DNA from 3 places in the Paenibacillus sp. FSL H8-0457 genome. Region 1 is predicted to be linked to each of the others. Evidence: a T-box and tRNA genes for the amino acid it is inferred to sense, from the RefSeq annotation. Region 1 holds a T-box; the other regions hold tRNA genes.
The links. A T-box is a leader RNA that pairs with one kind of tRNA and senses whether it is charged. The one in region 1 lies ahead of MHI43_RS13215 (glutamine--tRNA ligase/YqeY domain fusion protein), so its partner is inferred to be a tRNA-Gln.
Positions count from the first base shown of each region.

Region 1 (3,253 bases):
GCTTCGCTGAGACCCAGTGCAGCGTGGATTTCACCTTGCGCCCTTTGAATCCGCTGCCGCTCTTCGTCAGTGGATCATATGTGCAGTGAATTTCCATGATGTCCCCCGTTGCCGGGTCTTTCACGACATGCTCGCATTTGATGAAGTAGGCGCCTTTCAGGCGCACTTCCTTGCCGGGCGATAACCGATGAAATCCGGGTTCCGGCTCCTCCATGAAGTCCTCCCGTTCGATGTATAGCTCCCGTGAAAAAGGAACCTCCCGCATCCCTAGCACTTCGTCATGTTCATGATTCGGTATGCTCAGCATCTCGGTGCGATCTTCCGGAACATTCGTAATGATCACCTTCAGCGGGTTCATGACCGCCATCGCATTGCGGCACCGATCCTTCAAGTCCTGACGGATGGAATGGTCAAGCATCGCCGAGTCCACCATGCTGTTGCCGCGAATCACGCCGAGTTCGTCCAGGAAATGCCGAATTCCCTCGGGAGTCACCCCCCGTCGCCGAAGTCCCTTCAGCGTAGGCAGTCTGGGATCGTCCCATCCGTCCACATAACCTCCTTCAACGAGTTCCCTCAGGTATCGCTTGCTTGTTACGTATCCGGAGATGTTCAATCTGCCAAACTCCCGCTGCTTCGGGGGCTCCGTCACTTCCAGCTCGGCCAGCACCCATTCGTACAGCGGTCGATGCTCTTTAAATTCGGCAGAGCACAGCGAATGAGTGATTCCTTCAATCCAATCCTGGATCGGATGGGCAAAATCATACATCGGGTACACGCACCACGTGGTTCCCGTACGATAATGCTCGGCATGAATAATCCGGTATAAGACAGGATCTCTCAGATTCATGTTGGGCGAAGACATATCGATTTTGGCCCGGAGCACTTTCGCGGACGTTCGGAATACCCCTGCCAGCATTTGTTCGAATAACGATAAATTCTCCTCGATGCTGCGCTCTCGAAACGGGCTGTTCATGCCGGCTTCGGTCAGCGTCCCCCGGTATTCCGTCATTTGTTCCGGCGTGAGATCACAGACATATGCCTTCCCCTTGGTGATGAGTTTCCTTGCTGCCTCAGCGATTTGAAACGCATAATCCGATCCGAAATAAACGCCCGGCTTCAGTCCGAGCCACTCGATATCCTCCCGGATCGCATCCACGTATTTCATGTCTTCCTTCAGCGGATTCGTATCGTCGAACCGAAGATTGAATGTCCCGTTAAACCGGCTGGCGATGGCATGGTTAATGTGGATTGCATAGGCGCTGCCGATGTGCAGATAACCGTTGGGCTCTGGCGGGAACCGCGTAGCCACCGGCCTGTGATATACGTTGTTCTCCACATCCTCCTTGATCATCCTGGTCAAAAAATCCGCCTTTTCCGCTTCCTTGTTGTTGTCGTTGCTCATAATCGAATCCTCCTTATGTTTTTTTACTGCCGCAATGCCGTATAAAACAAAAATCCCGTCTCCAAGACATAAGTCTTGGGGACGAGATTCGTTTCGCGGTGCCACCCCGGTTTGCCGATATCTCTCGATACCAGCCTTATCGGGTACGGCCATCACGCGATCGCTTATACCCTAGCTCTGTAACAGGAGCTCCTGTCGCACCATCCCTTATCCATAAGTTCCGATGCGCCGCTCGGAGGCTTGGTTCAATGAAGGGCTTCCCGCTCCTTTTCAGCATACCGGAGCTCTCTGCAGGGATTCCTGTTCATCTACTCTTCTCTTCATGGCGTTTATAATTTGATCCATAATATCACCAGAAACTCAAAAAGTAAACCGCTGTACGTCACCAATAATGAAACGCCCTTGAAAGACGTTCCGCAAGATTATACCGGCAGCAGCTTCACCGCAGCCTGTTTGCCGCTGACCTGAATGCCCGTTTCCTTCTTGCCCACCCCGGCCAGATCTTGAACGAGTCGTTCAAGCAGCTTACGGGCCGCTTCGCCTTCCTTGCCCTGGATGCGTATGACCGGCTGGACGGCTTTGCCCGCTGCCAGCAGCTTATGCATCTGCGAGAGCTTGGTGTCGTAATCATGCTCTTCGATATGTACGGACAGGCGGAATTCCTTGACTTTGATCGGACCGCCCGAAACCTGCTGCTTCGCTTTAACCGCCTCCTGCTTCGCTTGGCCGCGGCTTACGAGCTTGCATGGCGGCGGGCTGCTGAACAACGAGGTGCACACCAAATCGGCTTTGTGACGCTTAGCCAGGGCAAGCGCCTCTTCCCTGGAGACGACGCCCAACTCCTCGCCGTTCAAGCCGGTAAGCTCGACTTCGCGCGCTTTTATCTTTTCGTTCATCATCAACATGGACTGATCCTCCTATTATGTCTGTTAAACCATGGCTTTAATGATAGAATAACATACTCTTCCTATCACTCCGCAGGCACGGACCGGACAAAATACGTTCGGTATTCCAGTTGTTCCGTGATTTCCAGGCAGTTCAACTGCTTACCGTATACGCATGCTCCATCGATGCCGATTTTGTCCCCATCGCCACAGAACCAAATATGCTCCGAGTCATGCAAGTTGACGGCAGGGGTATGCCCGAATACCACGGTTTTGTTGATGCCGGTGGGATAATTGAAGAATGGTTCCCGTATCCAGATGAAATCATGTGGAGGCTGCTGCTTCCAGTCTTCCACGCCCGGATTGATTCCGGCATGCACGAATAGGTGGGTGTCTGTTTCATAATACAGGGGCAACGTATCGAGAAAGGATAGATGGTGCTCATATTGCCCTTTTATATAGGCTTTGCCTTCATTGTATCTGGAGCGATCCATATCGCCATCAAAAAAATCGGCGCCGCAATAACTTTCAATCGTATTTCGCGCACCATTGCGAATCCAGCGTGAATTCACTTCGTCCGTATCCAGCAGAATGGCATCCAGCATCATCTGATCATGATTCCCGCGGAGGGTGATGACGCCGGCATCCCGCATTCCCATCACCTGCTCAATCACTTCTTTGCTTTTTGATCCGCGATCCACATAATCCCCAAGCAGGACCAGCTTATCCTGTGCGGGATGATACCGCACTTCGGACAATAACCGATTGAATTCATCATAGCAGCCATGAATGTCGCTTATCGCTAAGGTTCGAATCGCAGTTCCCTCCCTTCCTCTTTGATAGTGCCACCATAAGTTATGGCAGAACGCACGGTTTTATTATGAACGTCTATATTATACAAAACTATATTTAGCCATCACATCTCCCCAGGGAGCATAACCGGCTTCCGTAAACCCGATTTGGGTAT
Region 1 is NZ_CP150293.1:2,941,368-2,944,620, reverse strand. Features, by position in the region: gene MHI43_RS13215 (glutamine--tRNA ligase/YqeY domain fusion protein) at 1-1,402, opposite strand, end outside; T-box leader at 1,477-1,735, opposite strand; gene infC (translation initiation factor IF-3) at 1,825-2,307, opposite strand; gene MHI43_RS13205 (metallophosphoesterase family protein) at 2,373-3,044, opposite strand; gene MHI43_RS13200 (GNAT family N-acetyltransferase) at 3,180-3,253, opposite strand, start outside.

Region 2 (3,253 bases), 3.5 Mb from region 1:
ATGGCAAACGCGCGAATCACCTGATGGCGAATGTCGGGTTCCAGCGTGCTGATGATCCTTTTGAAATCTGCAAACAATTCTGGCAAGAATACGGATCGCAACGATTTACTCGTTTCGCGAATTTTCTCAACTATATCTAAAAGCTCATTGCCTCCTTGATGGACAAGAACTTCTCCAAGAATATTGCCAAGGAACCGTACATCTCGCCGCAGCAGATTGTTGGAATTGCTTTTTGCGGTTACTGTAAGTTCAGTCATGCTACTCCTCCCATCTCAACCCGTTTCAGCAGTTTATCTATAGGACGTAACGCCTTCCTAACATCATACAATAAAAGCGAATGAAAATCTGCATTTTTCAGGCGAAAAAATTAGCCAAATCGACAAAACTCATGGTCATGTTATACCCATAGCCCACGGACATTAGTCCTATAAACCGTTGATACGACAAGCATTCTTTATTGCATTAACACTTCGCAGGATAGTCGTATGAATATGTAAAAAAAACATCACACACGGTGATGTCCTGCTTATGTATGGAGCGGGTGATGGGAATCGAACCCACGCTACCAGCTTGGAAGGCTGGAGTTCTACCATTGAACTACACCCGCATATCAACCCACAAAAGTGACGTTATGCTTCAAAGCATATTCCGGTTACTTTTGCCGGGCCTCAATTCTTAAGCAAATCGGGATGACACGATTTGAACATGCGACCCCCTGGTCCCAAACCAGGTGCTCTACCAAGCTGAGCTACATCCCGATATTAATCTTTTTTGAAAATGGCACGCCCTGAGAGATTCGAACTCCCGACCTTTTGATTCGTAGTCAAACGCTCTATCCAGCTGAGCTAAGGGCGCAAATGGAGCGGACGACGGGAATCGAACCCGCGACCCTCGCCTTGGCAAGGCGATGCTCTACCGCTGAGCCACGTCCGCATTAATGGTGCGCGTGGAGGGACTTGAACCCCCACGTCAAAGACGCTAGATCCTAAGTCTAGTGCGTCTGCCAATTCCGCCACACGCGCACAAGATGAAACAATGGTGAGCCATGAAGGACTCGAACCTTCGACACCCTGATTAAAAGTCAGGTGCTCTACCAACTGAGCTAATGGCTCGCATTTCAGGCCACCGAAAATACTCGGAATCACCTTCAAAGCGTAACTTTACTATTTGGAGTAAAGTGGCTGGGGATATAGGATTCGAACCTATGCATGACGGAGTCAAAGTCCGTTGCCTTACCGCTTGGCTAATCCCCAAAATCGTTGAGTTACTTCTATCTTGCCGATTCTCGTTAGAATCATGCATGAAATGGTGGAGGCTGAGGGGATCGAACCCCCGACCCTCTGCTTGTAAGGCAGATGCTCTCCCAGCTGAGCTAAGCCTCCGTATAAACTCATGGGATTCTCATCCCCTGATGCAATAAAATAGTGGTGACCCGTAGGGGATTCGAACCCCTGTTACCTCCGTGAAAGGGAGGTGTCTTAACCCCTTGACCAACGGGCCACATTTTCATGATGCATGTCCAAACCAAAAGCGAATCTGGAGCTTCCAACCGGGATCGAACCGGTGACCTCATCCTTACCATGGATGCACTCTACCTACTGAGCTATGGAAGCAAGTGGCTCCCCGAACAGGACTCGAACCTGTGACAACTCGATTAACAGTCGAGTGCTCTACCAACTGAGCTATCAGGGAATATGTACCGCTTGGCGACGTCCTACTCTCCCGGGACCCTTCGGTCCAAGTACCATCGGCGCTGGAAGGCTTAACGGTCGTGTTCGGTATGGGAACGCGTGGAACCCTTCCGCCATCGCCACCAAACGGTTCAGATGCTTGATCACCTGAAAACTAGATACGAAACGATATTTGCAGCACATTGAAATATATTTTGGATAAGCCCTCGACCGATTAGTATTGGTCAGCTCCATGCATTGCTGCACTTCCACCTCCAACCTATCTACCTCGTCGTCTTCAAGGGGTCTTACATACTGGGAAATCTCATCTTGAGGGGGGCTTCACGCTTAGATGCTTTCAGCGCTTATCCCGTCCGTACGTAGCTACCCAGCCATGCTCCTGGCGGAACAACTGGTGCACCAGCGGTACGTCCATCCCGGTCCTCTCGTACTAAGGACAGCTCCTCTCAAATTTCCTACGCCCACGACAGATAGGGACCGAACTGTCTCACGACGTTCTGAACCCAGCTCGCGTACCGCTTTAATGGGCGAACAGCCCAACCCTTGGGACCTACTTCAGCCCCAGGATGCGATGAGCCGACATCGAGGTGCCAAACCTCCCCGTCGATGTGGACTCTTGGGGGAGATAAGCCTGTTATCCCCAGGGTAGCTTTTATCCGTTGAGCGATGGCCCTTCCATGCGGTACCACCGGATCACTAAGCCCGACTTTCGTCCCTGCTCGACTTGTAGGTCTCGCAGTCAAGCTCCCTTATGCCTTTGCACTCTTCGAATGATTTCCAACCATTCTGAGGGAACCTTGGGGCGCCTCCGTTACTCTTTAGGAGGCGACCGCCCCAGTCAAACTGCCCGCCTGACACTGTCCCCGTACCGGATTACGGTACCAGGTTAGAACCTAGATACGATCAGGGTGGTATCCCAACGTCGCCTCCACACAAGCTGGCGCTCATGCTTCTTAGGCTCCCACCTATCCTGTACAGATCGTACCCAAATCCAATATCAAGCTGCAGTAAAGCTCCATGGGGTCTTTCCGTCTTGTCGCGGGTAACCTGCATCTTCACAGGTATTAAAATTTCACCGGATCTCTCGTTGAGACAGCGCCCAAGTCGTTACGCCATTCGTGCGGGTCAGAATTTACCTGACAAGGAATTTCGCTACCTTAGGACCGTTATAGTTACGGCCGCCGTTTACTGGGGCTTCGGTTCACAGCTTCGGGTTTAACCCCTAACCGCTCCCCTTAACCTTCCAGCACCGGGCAGGCGTCAGCCCGTATACTTCGCCTTACGGCTTCGCACAGACCTGTGTTTTTGCTAAACAGTCGCTTGGGCCTTTTCACTGCGGCCCCCTCGGGCTATTCACCCTACCGAGGCACCCCTTCTCCCGAAGTTACGGGGTCATTTTGCCGAGTTCCTTAACGAGAGTTCTTCCGCGCGCCTTAGAATTCTCTTCTCGCCTACCTGTGTCGGTTTGCGGTACGGGCACCTTCACCTGACTAGAGGCTTTTCTTGGCAGTGTGAGATCATGACCTTCGCTACTGTAATTTTCACTCCCCATCACAGCCCAG
Region 2 is NZ_CP150293.1:6,400,666-6,403,918, forward strand. Features, by position in the region: gene ppc (phosphoenolpyruvate carboxylase) at 1-257, opposite strand, end outside; tRNA gene MHI43_RS28860 (tRNA-Gly) at 534-607, opposite strand; tRNA gene MHI43_RS28865 (tRNA-Pro) at 685-758, opposite strand; tRNA gene MHI43_RS28870 (tRNA-Arg) at 779-855, opposite strand; tRNA gene MHI43_RS28875 (tRNA-Gly) at 859-933, opposite strand; tRNA gene MHI43_RS28880 (tRNA-Leu) at 939-1,022, opposite strand; tRNA gene MHI43_RS28885 (tRNA-Lys) at 1,037-1,112, opposite strand; tRNA gene MHI43_RS28890 (tRNA-Gln) at 1,179-1,253, opposite strand; tRNA gene MHI43_RS28895 (tRNA-Val) at 1,307-1,382, opposite strand; tRNA gene MHI43_RS28900 (tRNA-Glu) at 1,426-1,500, opposite strand; tRNA gene MHI43_RS28905 (tRNA-Thr) at 1,538-1,613, opposite strand; tRNA gene MHI43_RS28910 (tRNA-Asn) at 1,617-1,692, opposite strand; rRNA gene rrf (5S ribosomal RNA) at 1,702-1,818, opposite strand; rRNA gene MHI43_RS28920 (23S ribosomal RNA) at 1,886-3,253, opposite strand, start outside.
Region 2: it encodes a tRNA-Gln, which carries the amino acid that the T-box ahead of MHI43_RS13215 (glutamine--tRNA ligase/YqeY domain fusion protein) is inferred to sense. The anticodon was not compared.

Region 3 (3,253 bases), 3.2 Mb from region 1:
CAGCGTTGTACCGCCTGTGAAAAAGATACTGACTACAAATATGATTCTAAGTAGGGTAGATTCGACTCCGAAATGATCGGATATACCGCCGATCAACCCTGTGAACATCTTGTCTCGGGTGGAACGGTACAATCTTGTCATGGTTACTCCTTTCCGCTGTTATTCAGCTTTTGCTTCAAGCGGGCAAGTTCCTTTTCCAATACCGTGGAGACGGATTCTCCAGCCTGATCCATGTATTCCTGCCCCATGCGGCGTAAATCGCGAAGGCTTCTGGCTTCCAGTTCCCAGTCGCTGATACGGTCCTCGAGGCGATTGAACATCTTCGGTACATCATGACCCCCGCCATAGGATCCCGTACGTTCATTCATTTTTTGCTGAAGACGAAGGGTTTCCACTCGGGCAACATAATACTGGCGTTTGCTGTAGACCGTCTGATATTCCATCCGCAGCTCACCGAGCTGCTCCTCGATTTCTTTCAACGACTCCAGGCTTGAGGATAACAGGCCTTGATACTGTTCAATCTTTTCCTCATAAATCAGCTTCTCCTGCAATGCCAGCTTGGCAAGATGCTCTTCGCCGGCCTTCAAGGCAAGCAGTGCCTGCTCTTCGCGTTTAAATCGCATGGTTTCCGCTTGATCCACCTGCTGTTTCAGCTGTCTGGAATGTACTTGGCATTGCTGCTGCAGCTTCTCGGCCTCAGCAATGTCCTGTCTGGTTGAATGTAGGAACTGGTCAATCAATCGAACCGGATCCTGGCTCTGCTCGAGCTTTTCATTCAATGTTGCTACGGTTATGTCTCTTATCCGCCGGAAAACACTCATATCGGCTTAGCCCTCCTCATCTATCATGATCTGATCTGTTGTTTATGCAGGTTATATAATGTAGTGGTTCCTTATCAATAACGGGGTCTTCCATTCTTCAATCGGGACACTCCGTAGATGATTAAGATGACACCAAGGATCGGACCGATCAGCCAAGACAGTTTACCCATCAACCAGATGATCCCGATACCGAGAATGATCCATCCCATCAAGGTATTGCCTCTTCGAATTCCGTAATATCCCAAAGCAACCATCAGTATCGGAATTAGAAGACTGAACAACCATCCAAGCAGAGGACCGAATACTCCCAGAAGAACCAAGATCCCTAAACCAATCAACAGGATACTCATTCCATTGCCTTTTGAATTCCTCATTTATACACCGCCTTTCTGTTGTTTGATCGTTGTTTCATTTGTTCAACCTTATGACTCTATTCTAGGTAATTTCGAGTTTGACTAAAACGGCCTGTGGACGGTTTTTGGACCTAGACCTAAGGCGGGGCTTCCTATAGACCTACGTCCAACCCCTGCACTGGTCTGCAGTTTTTGCGTTACATCCGTGAACGAACACACTCCTGTTACCGTATCACTTATTGAAGGAACATCGATCTACAGGAGAACGACTTCAGCAGCTGCGATTGGGAGTGGACTTGTCGTGTGGATGCATCGATGGAGAGACAACAAAAAAAGGAATGCAGACGTTGATCGTCTACATTCCTTTTGATTGATGCCGGTGAAGGGACTCGAACCCCCACGGTTTCCCTCACGATTTTGAGTCGCGCGCGTCTGCCAATTCCGCCACACCGGCTTACACAATGGCGTGCCCTAAGAGATTCGAACTCCTGACCTTTTGATTCGTAGTCAAACGCTCTATCCAGCTGAGCTAAGGGCACATATGTTTGTTATGGAGGCGCCACCCAGATTCGAACTGGGGATAAAGCTTTTGCAGAGCTGTGCCTTACCACTTGGCTATGGCGCCAGAAATAAAAATGGAGCGGACGACGGGAATCGAACCCGCGACCCTCGCCTTGGCAAGGCGATGCTCTACCGCTGAGCCACGTCCGCAAACATAAAATCAATGGCTGGGGATATAGGATTCGAACCTATGCATGACGGAGTCAAAGTCCGTTGCCTTACCGCTTGGCTAATCCCCAATATGATTTTGTAATATGGGGCGATCGAGGGGAATTGAACCCCCGAGTGCCGGAGCCACAATCCGGTGCGTTAACCACTTCGCCACGACCGCCATATTGTACTATAAATTGATTCGATTGGCAGGGGCAGCAGGAATTGAACCCACACTAACGGTTTTGGAGACCGCTGTTCTACCTTTAAACTATGCCCCTAAAAACTGGTGGAGGATGATGGATTCGAACCACCGAACTCGAAGAGAGCAGATTTACAGTCTGCCGTGTTTAGCCACTTCACTAATCCTCCAGAATGGTGCCGGCGAGAGGACTTGAACCCCCAACCTACTGATTACAAGTCAGTTGCTCTACCAATTGAGCTACACCGGCGTATAAAATTATAAAAGGTACATGGTGGCTCGGGACGGAATCGAACCGCCGACACGAGGATTTTCAGTCCTCTGCTCTACCGACTGAGCTACCGAGCCATAGAGCTCATTTCGGACTTTGACGAATCCCATATCGGATACGCATCTCATCCCAAAGTCATCTATGAAACTTGTAAAAATGGCGGAACTGACGGGATTCGAACCCGCGATCTCCTGCGTGACAGGCAGGCATGTTAGGCCTCTACACCACAGTTCCACGAGGCACTATCGCTATTGCGATATAAATTGGTTGCGGGGGCAGGATTTGAACCTACGACCTTCGGGTTATGAGCCCGACGAGCTACCGAACTGCTCCACCCCGCGTCATTAAAAGGGTTGCTGCAATGGTGAAAAATCATGGTGGAGGCTGAGGGGATCGAACCCCCGACCCTCTGCTTGTAAGGCAGATGCTCTCCCAGCTGAGCTAAGCCTCCGTAACAAAGCGACTTTTATCATACCAAAATCTGATATAAGAAGCAAGTGTTTTTTAAGAAAGGATTCTCATCCTCTGATGCATTAAAGAAAGTGGTGACCCGTAGGGGATTCGAACCCCTGTTACCTCCGTGAAAGGGAGGTGTCTTAACCCCTTGACCAACGGGCCTTGCTTAAAATAATAGTGGCGGAGAGAGAGGGATTCGAACCCTCGAGACGCTTTTGGCGCCTACACGATTTCCAATCGTGCTCCTTCGGCCAACTCGGACACCTCTCCATAAATGGCTCCCCGAACAGGACTCGAACCTGTGACAACTCGATTAACAGTCGAGTGCTCTACCAACTGAGCTATCAGGGAACAATATTCAATTCAAGTGATTGATCACCTGAAAACTAGATACGAAACGATATTTGCAGCACATTAGACTCCGTAGCATTCACCCGAT
Region 3 is NZ_CP150293.1:6,180,781-6,184,033, forward strand. Features, by position in the region: gene MHI43_RS27825 (PspC domain-containing protein) at 1-141, opposite strand, end outside; gene MHI43_RS27830 (PspA/IM30 family protein) at 144-821, opposite strand; gene MHI43_RS27835 (hypothetical protein) at 896-1,195, opposite strand; tRNA gene MHI43_RS27840 (tRNA-Leu) at 1,549-1,628, opposite strand; tRNA gene MHI43_RS27845 (tRNA-Arg) at 1,637-1,713, opposite strand; tRNA gene MHI43_RS27850 (tRNA-Cys) at 1,726-1,799, opposite strand; tRNA gene MHI43_RS27855 (tRNA-Gly) at 1,811-1,885, opposite strand; tRNA gene MHI43_RS27860 (tRNA-Gln) at 1,900-1,974, opposite strand; tRNA gene MHI43_RS27865 (tRNA-His) at 1,991-2,066, opposite strand; tRNA gene MHI43_RS27870 (tRNA-Trp) at 2,093-2,166, opposite strand; tRNA gene MHI43_RS27875 (tRNA-Tyr) at 2,173-2,257, opposite strand; tRNA gene MHI43_RS27880 (tRNA-Thr) at 2,262-2,337, opposite strand; tRNA gene MHI43_RS27885 (tRNA-Phe) at 2,360-2,435, opposite strand; tRNA gene MHI43_RS27890 (tRNA-Asp) at 2,516-2,592, opposite strand; tRNA gene MHI43_RS27895 (tRNA-Met) at 2,623-2,699, opposite strand; tRNA gene MHI43_RS27900 (tRNA-Val) at 2,734-2,809, opposite strand; tRNA gene MHI43_RS27905 (tRNA-Glu) at 2,902-2,976, opposite strand; tRNA gene MHI43_RS27910 (tRNA-Ser) at 2,993-3,084, opposite strand; tRNA gene MHI43_RS27915 (tRNA-Asn) at 3,090-3,165, opposite strand.
Region 3: it encodes a tRNA-Gln, which carries the amino acid that the T-box ahead of MHI43_RS13215 (glutamine--tRNA ligase/YqeY domain fusion protein) is inferred to sense. The anticodon was not compared.